DNA from 2 places in the Streptomyces sp. NPDC033229 genome. Region 2 is predicted to be linked to the other one. Evidence: riboswitches for the same ligand, from Rfam matches in the RefSeq annotation. Region 2 holds a riboswitch; the other holds the start of a gene.
What was found. Region 2 has a riboswitch for cyclic di-AMP ahead of ACZ53N_RS32090 (C40 family peptidase). Riboswitches for the same ligand answer to the same signal wherever they lie in the genome.
Positions count from the first base shown of each region.

Region 1 (4,581 bases), on a different contig from region 2:
CGAGGATCTCCTCGATGCGCAGCAGCTGGTTGTACTTGGCGACGCGCTCGGAGCGGGCCGGGGCGCCGGTCTTGATCTGGCCGCAGTTGGTGGCGACGGCCAGGTCGGCGATGGTGACGTCCTCGGTCTCGCCGGAGCGGTGGGACATCATGCACTTGAAGCCGTTGCGCTGGGCCAGCTCGACGGCGTCGAGGGTCTCGGTCAGCGAACCGATCTGGTTGACCTTGACCAGCAGGGCGTTGGCGGCGCCCTCCTCGATGCCGCGGCCGAGGCGCTCGGGGTTGGTGACGAACAGGTCGTCACCGACGATCTGCACCTTGTCGCCGAGACGCTCGGTGAGGGTCTTCCAGCCGTCCCAGTCGTCCTCGAACAGCGGGTCCTCGATGGAGACCAGCGGGTACGCGGCGACGAGCTCCGCGTAGTAGTCCGTCATCTCGGCGGCCGAGCGGGACTTGCCCTCGAACTCGTACGAGCCGTCCTTGAAGAACTCGGACGCGGCGACGTCGAGCGCGAGCGCGACGTCCTGGCCGGGGGTGTAACCGGCCTCCTTGATGGCCTCGAGGATGAGGTCGAGGGCCTCGCGGTTGGAGCCGAGGTTCGGGGCGAAGCCGCCCTCGTCGCCGAGGCCGGTGGACAGGCCCTTGCGCTTCAGGACGGCCTTGAGGGTGTGGTAGACCTCGGTGCCCCAGCGCAGCGCCTCGGAGAAGGACTCCGCGCCGATCGGCGCGATCATGAACTCCTGGATGTCCACGTTGGAGTCGGCGTGCGACCCACCGTTGAGGATGTTCATCATCGGAACGGGCAGCAGGTGCGCGTTCGGGCCGCCGAGGTAGCGGAAGAGCGGCAGGTCGGACGCCTCGGAGGCGGCGTGCGCGACGGCGAGGGAGACGCCGAGGATGGCGTTGGCGCCGAGCGAGCCCTTGTTGTCGGTGGCGTCCAGGTCGAACATGGCCTGGTCGATCAGGCGCTGCTCGGTGGCGTCGTAGCCGACGAGCTCCGGGCCGATCTGCTCGATGACGGCGAGGACGGCCTTCTCGACGCCCTTGCCCATGTAGCGGTTCTTGTCACCGTCGCGGAGCTCGATGGCCTCGAAGGCGCCGGTGGAGGCGCCGGACGGCACGGCCGCACGGCCCGTGGAGCCGTCGTCGAGGCCGACCTCGACCTCGACCGTGGGGTTGCCTCGCGAGTCGAGGATCTCGCGAGCTACGACGACGTCGATAGACGGCACGTGCGTCTCCTTCGTGTGTGTCTGGAGTTCTGCCCCCGAGCCTAACGGGCTCCGGGGGTTCCCCCCGCCGGTGGACCACCTGGCGAGCCGAAAAACCGCACAAATGCCGAGATCATCGGACGAATAGCCGATGTGTTCGCCGAGCGGAGAACGCGGACACGGGAGCCGTCAGGGCCGCGTCGCCGGAAACGGCGGAGCCCCGCCCCGGCGCGCCCCGGGGGGAAGGCGCGTCGGAGCGGGGCGGTCCGCTGTGAACACCGGTGGCGCGGCGCGGTGGCCGGCCCGCCGGATCAGCTGAGGTGCAGCTGCTGGCCCACGAAGATCAGGTCGGCGTTCTCGACGATGTCCTTGTTGAGCTCGTGCAGCTTCTGCCAGCCGCCCTTGACCTTCTTGGCCTCGGCGATCTTGGCAAGGGTGTCGCCGGCCTTGACCTCGTACTCGCCGTCGCCCTTCTTGAAGGACTTCGGGGTGGCCTTGGGCGCGGTCTGCTTCGGGGCCGGGGCCGGAGCGTCGTCCTCGTCGTCGGACTGGAGCTGCGGGGCGGCCTTCGGGGCGGTCTGCTGCGGGGCCTGGCGCTCGCTGCGGTCCGCGTGCGACTTGGTGGAGGTGCCGCGCGAGGAGGAGGAGCCGGAGGTGTCGACGTCGGCCTTCGGGCCACCGGCGGTCAGACCGCCCGCGCCGGCGCAGCCCCAGGCACCCGGGCCCTGCATGGCGAGCAGCTTCTCGGCGACGGCGATCTGCTGGCTCTTGGTGGCGTGGTCGGCGCGGTCGGCGTAGGCCTGGCCGCCGGCGGCGTTCCAGGAGGACTGCGAGAACTGCAGGCCGCCGTAGTAGCCGTTGCCGGTGTTGATGGACCAGTTGCCACCGGACTCGCACTGCGCGACGGCGTCCCAGGTGTCGACGGAGGCGGCGCTGGCGGAGGTCGCGGCCATCAGGGGCGCGGCCACGGCGACACCGGCGACGCCGGCGAGCGTGACGATACGAACGGCCTTGGACGGACGGCGGTGCTTGCCCTTGGACATAAGTCGGTTTCCTCACCGACGCCTACGAGGTGAGCTGTCGGGTTCGGGCTGTGAGTTGCCCGGCCTGGTGTGCGGTGCACACTCGGCTTCACCCCAAGCCGTCCCGCCCCTGTCGATCATGTGATCGGCTGGACCGTTCCGGCGCCTACCTTGGTTCCCCCGCTCCTGCCTACGGCGCTTTCGCGACGACCCCTCCGGCCGCCGGCAGGATTCGGCGTGGCGGCCGTGGTGCTCGCGGTGGCGAGCGGTGACGACGTTAGACACAGCTGGCGTACGGGTTCAAACCCCTGATTCCAGCCACAGTTGCCTCTTGTTACCCACGGGAACACCTCGTTTCCGCAGGTGAGAGACCGTGAACAAACTCCGGACGACCGCCTTCCGACCAAAAGTCAACGAGACCCATGTCTCACTTTCGACTGGAACGGACATTCCCCCCGAAGTCTGCTCTATTTCCCGGCTTTCTTCTTGACCTCGAGCTTCTGACCAGGCTGGATCAGGTCCGGATCGGCCCCTACCACCTTCTTGTTGTCCTGATAGAGGGAGGACCAGCCGCCCTCGACGGAGTGCTCCTCCGCGATGACTGACAGGTTGTCACCGGGGCGCACCGTGTAATCGTCGGTACCCGGCTGCTCCGTACGCGCGCCGCCGTCCCGCGAGGCGCGGCCGTCGTCCGAACGCGGCGTCCCGGCGTGGTCCTTGCCCGCGCCCGTGCCGTCCGTGCCGTTCGGGCCATCCGTGCCGTCGGGCGTCGGCGTGCCGGAGGAGCCCGAGGGGGTGCCGGGCGTGGTCGAGGGGATCTCGGTGGGGTCGTCCGTGGAGGGCTTGCGGTGCTTGCCGCCCTCTGAGGAACCGTCCGTGGGCTGCGTGGAATCGCCGGGCACCGGCTCGGTGGGCTTGCCGGTCCCCGTGGGCGCGGACGGCGAGGAAGAGGAGTCGGGAGACGAGGGGGACGGCGAAGAGGAGGGCGAGGACGGCTTCTCGGAGGGAGAGGGCTTCGTCGAGGAGTCGGGCTTCTTTGAGGAGTCGGGAGAGGGGGTCGACGGCGTCGAAGGGGTGTTGCGCGTCGGCGCGGGCTTGGCGGGCGCCTCCGGCTCGGGGGTGTGCGTACTGCCGGGGTTGACCTCCGGCGCCTTGCCGCCCTTCGCGAGCCCCGAGGACACCGCGCAGCTCGGCCAGGCGTCCGGGCCGCGGCTCGCGAGGATCTGCTCCGCGACGGCGATCTGCTGCGAGCGGCTGGCGAGGTCGGGGCGCGGCGCGTAGTCCGTGCCGCCGTTCTGCTGCCACATCTCCTGCGTCATCTGCAGACCGCCGAAGAAGCCGTTGCCTGCGTTGGAGCTCCAGACGCCTCCGCTCTCACATCGGGCGACCTTGTCCCACGTCTCGGCCTCGGCGGCGTTCGCGCCGGTGGCGGCGAGCAGCGGCATGGCGAGGGACGCGCCCGTCACCCCCGCCGCGACCACGATTGCCGGTACCTGACGGGGTCTGCGGTGTCTACCGTTGCCGGAGCGCATGCGTTGGCCTCTCGTTGGCGGCTCAGTTGATGGTGGTCGAACATAGCGACGGACCACAGGAGTCACAAGCCGGTGTAGCGGAGGTCACGCGAAGGTCACGTGAGTTGACGTATGGTCATCTGATACGCGGAGTGAATTCCACCGGAAGCGTGCGTAGACCACGCATAATCAGCCCGCCGCGCCACCTCAACTCCTCCGGATCGGCGGCGAGTCGCAGATCCGGCAGGCGGCGCAGCAGCGTCGCGAGCGCTGCCTGCCCCTCCAGCCGGGCGAGCGGCGCGCCCAGGCAGTAGTGGATGCCGTGCCCGTACCCGAGGTGCTGATTGTCACGCCGGGACAGGTCGAGGGTGTCCGGCTCGGCGAACCGCTCGGGGTCGCGGTCGGCCGCCGCGAGCACGACGAGCACGGGGTCACCGGCGGCGATGCGCTGTCCGCCCAGGGTGATCGGCTCGGTCGCGAACCGCCAGGTCGCGAGCTCCACCGGCCCGTCGTAGCGCAGCAGTTCCTCCACGCCGGTGGCGAGCAGGCTCTCGTCGCCCCCGTCCAGGGCGCGTTGCAGGCGCTCGCGCTCGCCGGGGTTGCGCAGCAGGGCGTAGACGCCGTTGCCGATGAGGTTCACGGTGGTCTCGAAGCCGGCGAACAGCAGGATGAAGGCCATCGCGGCGGCCTCGTTCTCCGTGAGGTGCTCGCCGTGGTCGCTGGCGCGGATGAGGCCGGAGATGAGGTCGTCGTCCCCGCCTTCTCCCAGTTCCTCCCGCTTGCGGTGGATCAGCTCGGCGAGATAGCCGCGCATCTTCTTCACCGACCGGGCCACCCCGCC
Region 1 covers NZ_JBVIQR010000004.1:301,214-305,794, forward strand. Annotated here, with positions in the region: gene eno (phosphopyruvate hydratase) at 1-1,228, opposite strand, end outside; gene ACZ53N_RS06310 (transglycosylase family protein) at 1,519-2,250, opposite strand; cyclic di-AMP (ydaO/yuaA leader) riboswitch at 2,255-2,437, opposite strand; gene ACZ53N_RS06315 (transglycosylase family protein) at 2,697-3,710, opposite strand; gene ACZ53N_RS06320 (cytochrome P450 family protein) at 3,877-4,581, opposite strand, start outside.
Region 1: linked by a shared signal. The riboswitch ahead of ACZ53N_RS06310 (transglycosylase family protein) and the one ahead of ACZ53N_RS32090 (C40 family peptidase) in region 2 are both predicted to bind cyclic di-AMP.

Region 2 (4,581 bases):
GCGGCGAAAGCGTCGGCCTGGCCGTCCGCGGTGGGAATCTCCAGCGTCTTGGTGGGCATGGCGGATCATCCTTCCTTGGACCGAGGCCCGCGCACAAGGCACGCCCAGAGCGAAACCGCGTCCGATCCATTGCCGCACCGAGCCCCGCTGGGCCATGCTCACTCCAACGATCTGTACGTCCTGTACATTTTTTACGGATGGGGAGTGCCGCCATGCACCGACTCACGGCCCGCTATGTCCTGCCCGAGTTCACCGAGCGCACGAGCACCGGCGCCCGCACCATGGACCCGTACTCCAAGCTGCTGTCCGAGCGCATCGTCTTCCTGGGCACACCGATCGACGACACCTGCGCCGGCGATGTGATCGCGCAGTTCATGTACCTCGAACACGCGGCCCCCGAGCAGGACATCTCGCTCTACATCAACTCCCCCGGCGGCTCCTTCTCCGCCATGTGCGCCATCTACGACACGATGCGCTACATCGGCTGCGACGTGGAGACGATCTGCCTGGGCCAGGCCGCCTCGTCCGCCGCCGTACTGCTCACCGCCGGCACCCCGGGCAAACGACTGGCGCTGCCGAACGCGCGGATCCTCATCCAGCAGCCGTCCCTCAGCGAACCGGTCCAGGGCCAACCCTCCGATCTGGAGATCCAGGCGGGGGAGATGTCGCGCAGGCGCGACACGCTGGCGGCGATGCTGGTGCGGCACACGGGACAGAGCGTGGAGCGGGTCGACCGGGACATCGAGCGGGACACGGTCTTCGACGCCGAGGCCGCGGTGGCGTACGGGCTGGTCGACCGGCTCACCTCGAGCCGCAAGGGCCCGGGCGTCTCGCTCGGCGCGAGGTGAGCCGCGATGTGGCCACCCCAACTGCCACCCCTGCCCGCCCTGACCCGCGCCGAGGGCGAGTTGGTGGACCGGTATCTGGAAGTACTGGATCTGCTGGGCCGGATCAACCCGGCCCGCGCGCATGACACGTACGCCGGACTACGGGCGGCGCAGGCTCTCGTGGTCGCGGCGGCGGGACTGCGCGACGCGTTGACGCTCATGCACGAGCGAGGCGAACGCGAGGTGCACACCGGAACACTCGCGCGGGCGATGCTGGTCCTGGACGGGGAGCGGCGGGCCGCACGGGTCACCATGCCGCCGAACACGCCGGGCTGATGAGCCCGGACGCGCGCCGGAACGACCGGCTGGGCGACACGTCAACGCGATCTCCCGCAGACAGCGGACCCTGCGTAGACATCGCGCAGTGATCGATCCGAGCCGTGCGCGCACGATGCGATCGCGGAGATCAACTCGCCGCAGGTGAACGGCTCAACAGGGTTGAGCAGTGGGCGTCAAACCGTCCGGTGTCCACCCGAACACGCCAGAGGTGACCAGGCTCACATATCACCGGATCCTCTCAGAATCCGTGCCGCGGCTGCGCCAAGATCCAGGCGACGACAAGACCCCGCCACCGCGGCGGGGCGGTCCGGGCGGACGCCGAATCCTGCCGCCGCCCGGATGACTGGTCGACACGAGTGCATCGGCAGGAGTGGAGGACCCGATTACGGCGGGACGACCGGCACCACTGGTCGCCCCTTGGGGTGAAGCCGCCTCGGCGGCCGGGCATCTTCGCCTGCCCGAACCCGACAGGTCATCCTTCATAGGCGGCAGACGAAGGGTTGCGTATGGCCGCGCACAAACGACCAACGAAGTTCTCCAGGGCCAAGGCCGCCTCGGCCCTCACCCTCGCAGCCGTCGGCGCCTCGGTGCTGGTGCCCGGCGGTTCGCCCGACGCCGAGGCCGCGAACGTCTCCACCCTCGCCCTGCGGATAGCGGAATCGAAGCAGGGCGCTCCCTATCAGTGGGGCGCGACAGGACCGTACAGCTTCGACTGCTCGGGGCTGACGCAGTACTCGTACAAGCGGGTCGGCAAGCAGCTGCCCCGCACCGCCGCCGCCCAGTACAACCGCGTCCGCCATGTGCCCGGCTCCGCCCGCCAACGCGGGGACCTGGTGTTCTTCCACTCCGCCGGCGGCGTCTATCACGTGGGCATCTACGTCGGGAGCGGCAAGATCCTGCACGCTCCCAAGACCGGCGCGGTCGTCCGCCACGAGCGGATCTGGACCAGAAGCGTCAGTTACGGCCGCGTGAACTAGAGCGTGCGGCGGTGGCGTGCCACGGCCGCCCCCGCCACCTTCCTCGCCTCCCTGTGCGCCGACGCGGCAACGGGTGTGTTCCCACCCGCCGACGGCGGACACGACTGTGGTGCCGCGGCCCCTCGTTCGCGACGCGGGGCCGCCGGCGCCGACCGGGCACACGGTCGCCTTCACCGGCAGCGATCCGGAACGGGTAAGGGCGCGCCTGCCCGCCGGTGACCTGCCCGAGCCGCTCGACCCGCCTTGTCCGCGAGCACTGTGCGATCACGGTGCGAGCCCCCGGGCCGGGTGGTGGACCCCTCGGCCTCCTCGCGGACGGGGTCCACCGCCCGGCCCACAGCCGCGCGGGGCGGTCAGGGCACGGGCACGGTCCAGGGCAGACAGATCCAGACCGTCTTGCCGCCGTCGGCCGTCGGGGTGACCGACAGTCTGCCGCCGCGCTCGGCGGTCAGACAGCGGATGATGACCATGCCGCGGCCGTTGTCCTGCTGGACGGCGGCGGGGAGCCTTCTCGGATAGCGGGGGTGACTGTCCGTGACGCCGATGCGCAGCTGCTCCTCCCGGTCGAGCCGGACGTCCACGGTGAAGGTGGGCGACTGGCCGCGGGTGTGCTGCACGGCGTTGGTGGCGAGTTCGGAGACGATCAGCCGCACCGTGTCGGCGTCCTCGGTGCCGTCCGCCAGCCCCCATTCCGCCAGTACACGCGCGACATAGCGGCGCGCGTCGGACACCGAGGCGGGGGCGCTCGGCAGGGTTACGGTTGCTTCCTGGTGATCCGCCATGGCGCTGCCCCTTTCCTACCGAGGCCGGACTCCGACGCGTGACGCGGGGAACTGACGCGGTGACGTCGGGAGCGGTCTCGGACGGCTCTTCGTCACAGAGTGCCACCGTCGGCGTCCGAGAGTGAGCGATCCACCGGAAAATGCATATATCTGTCGCTCGAAGCGGTGAACTCTGCCGGGAGCGACCGCATTTGGGGGGCGCGCTGGTCTATTGACACTGACGTATGGATGTGGACGTGTTCACCTTGGCCGAAAGGGAATACCCATGCGCTACGGACCCGCGGTGCGTCGACGCAAGCTCGGCGCGGAGCTGCGCCGCCAGCGTGAACTGGCCGAGCTGACCAGCCGGGAGGCGGCCTGCGCGGTGGGCTGGCACCAGTCGAAGGTGAGCCGGATCGAGACGGGCTGCAGTGGCGTGAAGCCTTCGGACGTCGCCCTGTTGCTGGATGCCTACAAGGTGACCGACCCGGAACTGCGCGCACTGCTGGGGGCACTGTGCGGCGCGGGATCGGCGGATCCGGGTGAGGGCGCGGGGGCGCGGCGGGGCTGGTGGTACGCCTACCGCGACCGGCTGCCGGCCGCCTATCTCGACTTCATCAGCCTGGAGTCCGAGGCCTCCCATCTGCGCACCCTGGAGACCACGGTGGTGCCGGGGCTGCTGCAGACGCCGGAGTACGCGCGCGCGGTGACCCGCGCGGCGCTGAACGACCCGCCTCCGGAGCAGGTCGAGGAGTTGGTGCGGGTGCGGATGGCCCGCCAGACGGTGCTGCGGGGCGAGCGTCCGCTGGAATTGTGCGCGGTGCTGGACGAGGCGGTGCTGCGCCATGAAGTCGGCGGCCGGGAGGTGATGGCGGGGCAGCTACGGCACCTGGTGACCACGGGGCACATGCGGCATGTGCGACTGCATGTGCTCCCGTTCTCCGCCGGCAGCCATATCGGCATCACCGGCCCTTTCGTTATTTTCTCATTTCCGCGCATCGCAGATCTGGATGTGGTGGTTCTCGACCACTTGACGAGTAGCCTCTACCTGGAGCGGAAAGAAGACCTCCGGGCGTACGGTTCCGCTTTCGCCACCCTGCGGACCCGCGCCCTCTCGCACGAGAACTCGTTGGATTACATCGCCGGGCTCCATGACGGCGTGTGAGGAGGCACCATGCCCGCAATGCCTCGCTATGTCCCTTCCCTCTCAGCTCTGCGTGCCGCGACATGGCGGCGCAGCAGCTACAGCACCGGAATGAACAACTGCGTCGAGATGTCCCCGCTCGGTCCGGACCTGCTGGCCGTACGGGATTCCAAGCGCGCGGCCGGCCCCGTCCTGTCGTTCTCGCCCGCCGCGTGGTCCTCGTTCGTGGGAGACCTCCGCGGCGGTGGCCTCGGCCGCCGCCGCGGGGCCGACCGGTCCGATGGGGCCACCGCCACCAGGAGTTGAGCGTCAGGCGGTCGGCGCGGTCCGCAGGACCGTGTCGGCCGCCTCCTCGATCTGCCGGTCCGTGAGGTCCGCGCGCGCCGTCAGCCGCAGCCGCGAGACACCATCGGGCACGGACGGGGGCCGGAAGCAGCCGACCGCGAGTCCGGCGGTGCGGCAGTCGGCCGCCCAGCGCACGGCGGCCTCCGGTGAGGGGGCCCGCACGGACACCACCGCCGCGTCGGGCCGTA
Region 2 covers NZ_JBVIQR010000058.1:8,728-13,308, reverse strand. Annotated here, with positions in the region: gene ACZ53N_RS32105 (dienelactone hydrolase family protein) at 1-59, opposite strand, end outside; gene ACZ53N_RS32100 (ATP-dependent Clp protease proteolytic subunit) at 213-848, shown strand; gene ACZ53N_RS32095 (hypothetical protein) at 855-1,163, shown strand; cyclic di-AMP (ydaO/yuaA leader) riboswitch at 1,483-1,668, shown strand; gene ACZ53N_RS32090 (C40 family peptidase) at 1,673-2,143, shown strand; gene ACZ53N_RS32085 (ATP-binding protein) at 2,497-2,925, opposite strand; gene ACZ53N_RS32080 (helix-turn-helix domain-containing protein) at 3,191-4,069, shown strand; gene ACZ53N_RS32075 (DUF397 domain-containing protein) at 4,079-4,354, shown strand; gene ACZ53N_RS32070 (8-amino-7-oxononanoate synthase) at 4,358-4,581, opposite strand, start outside.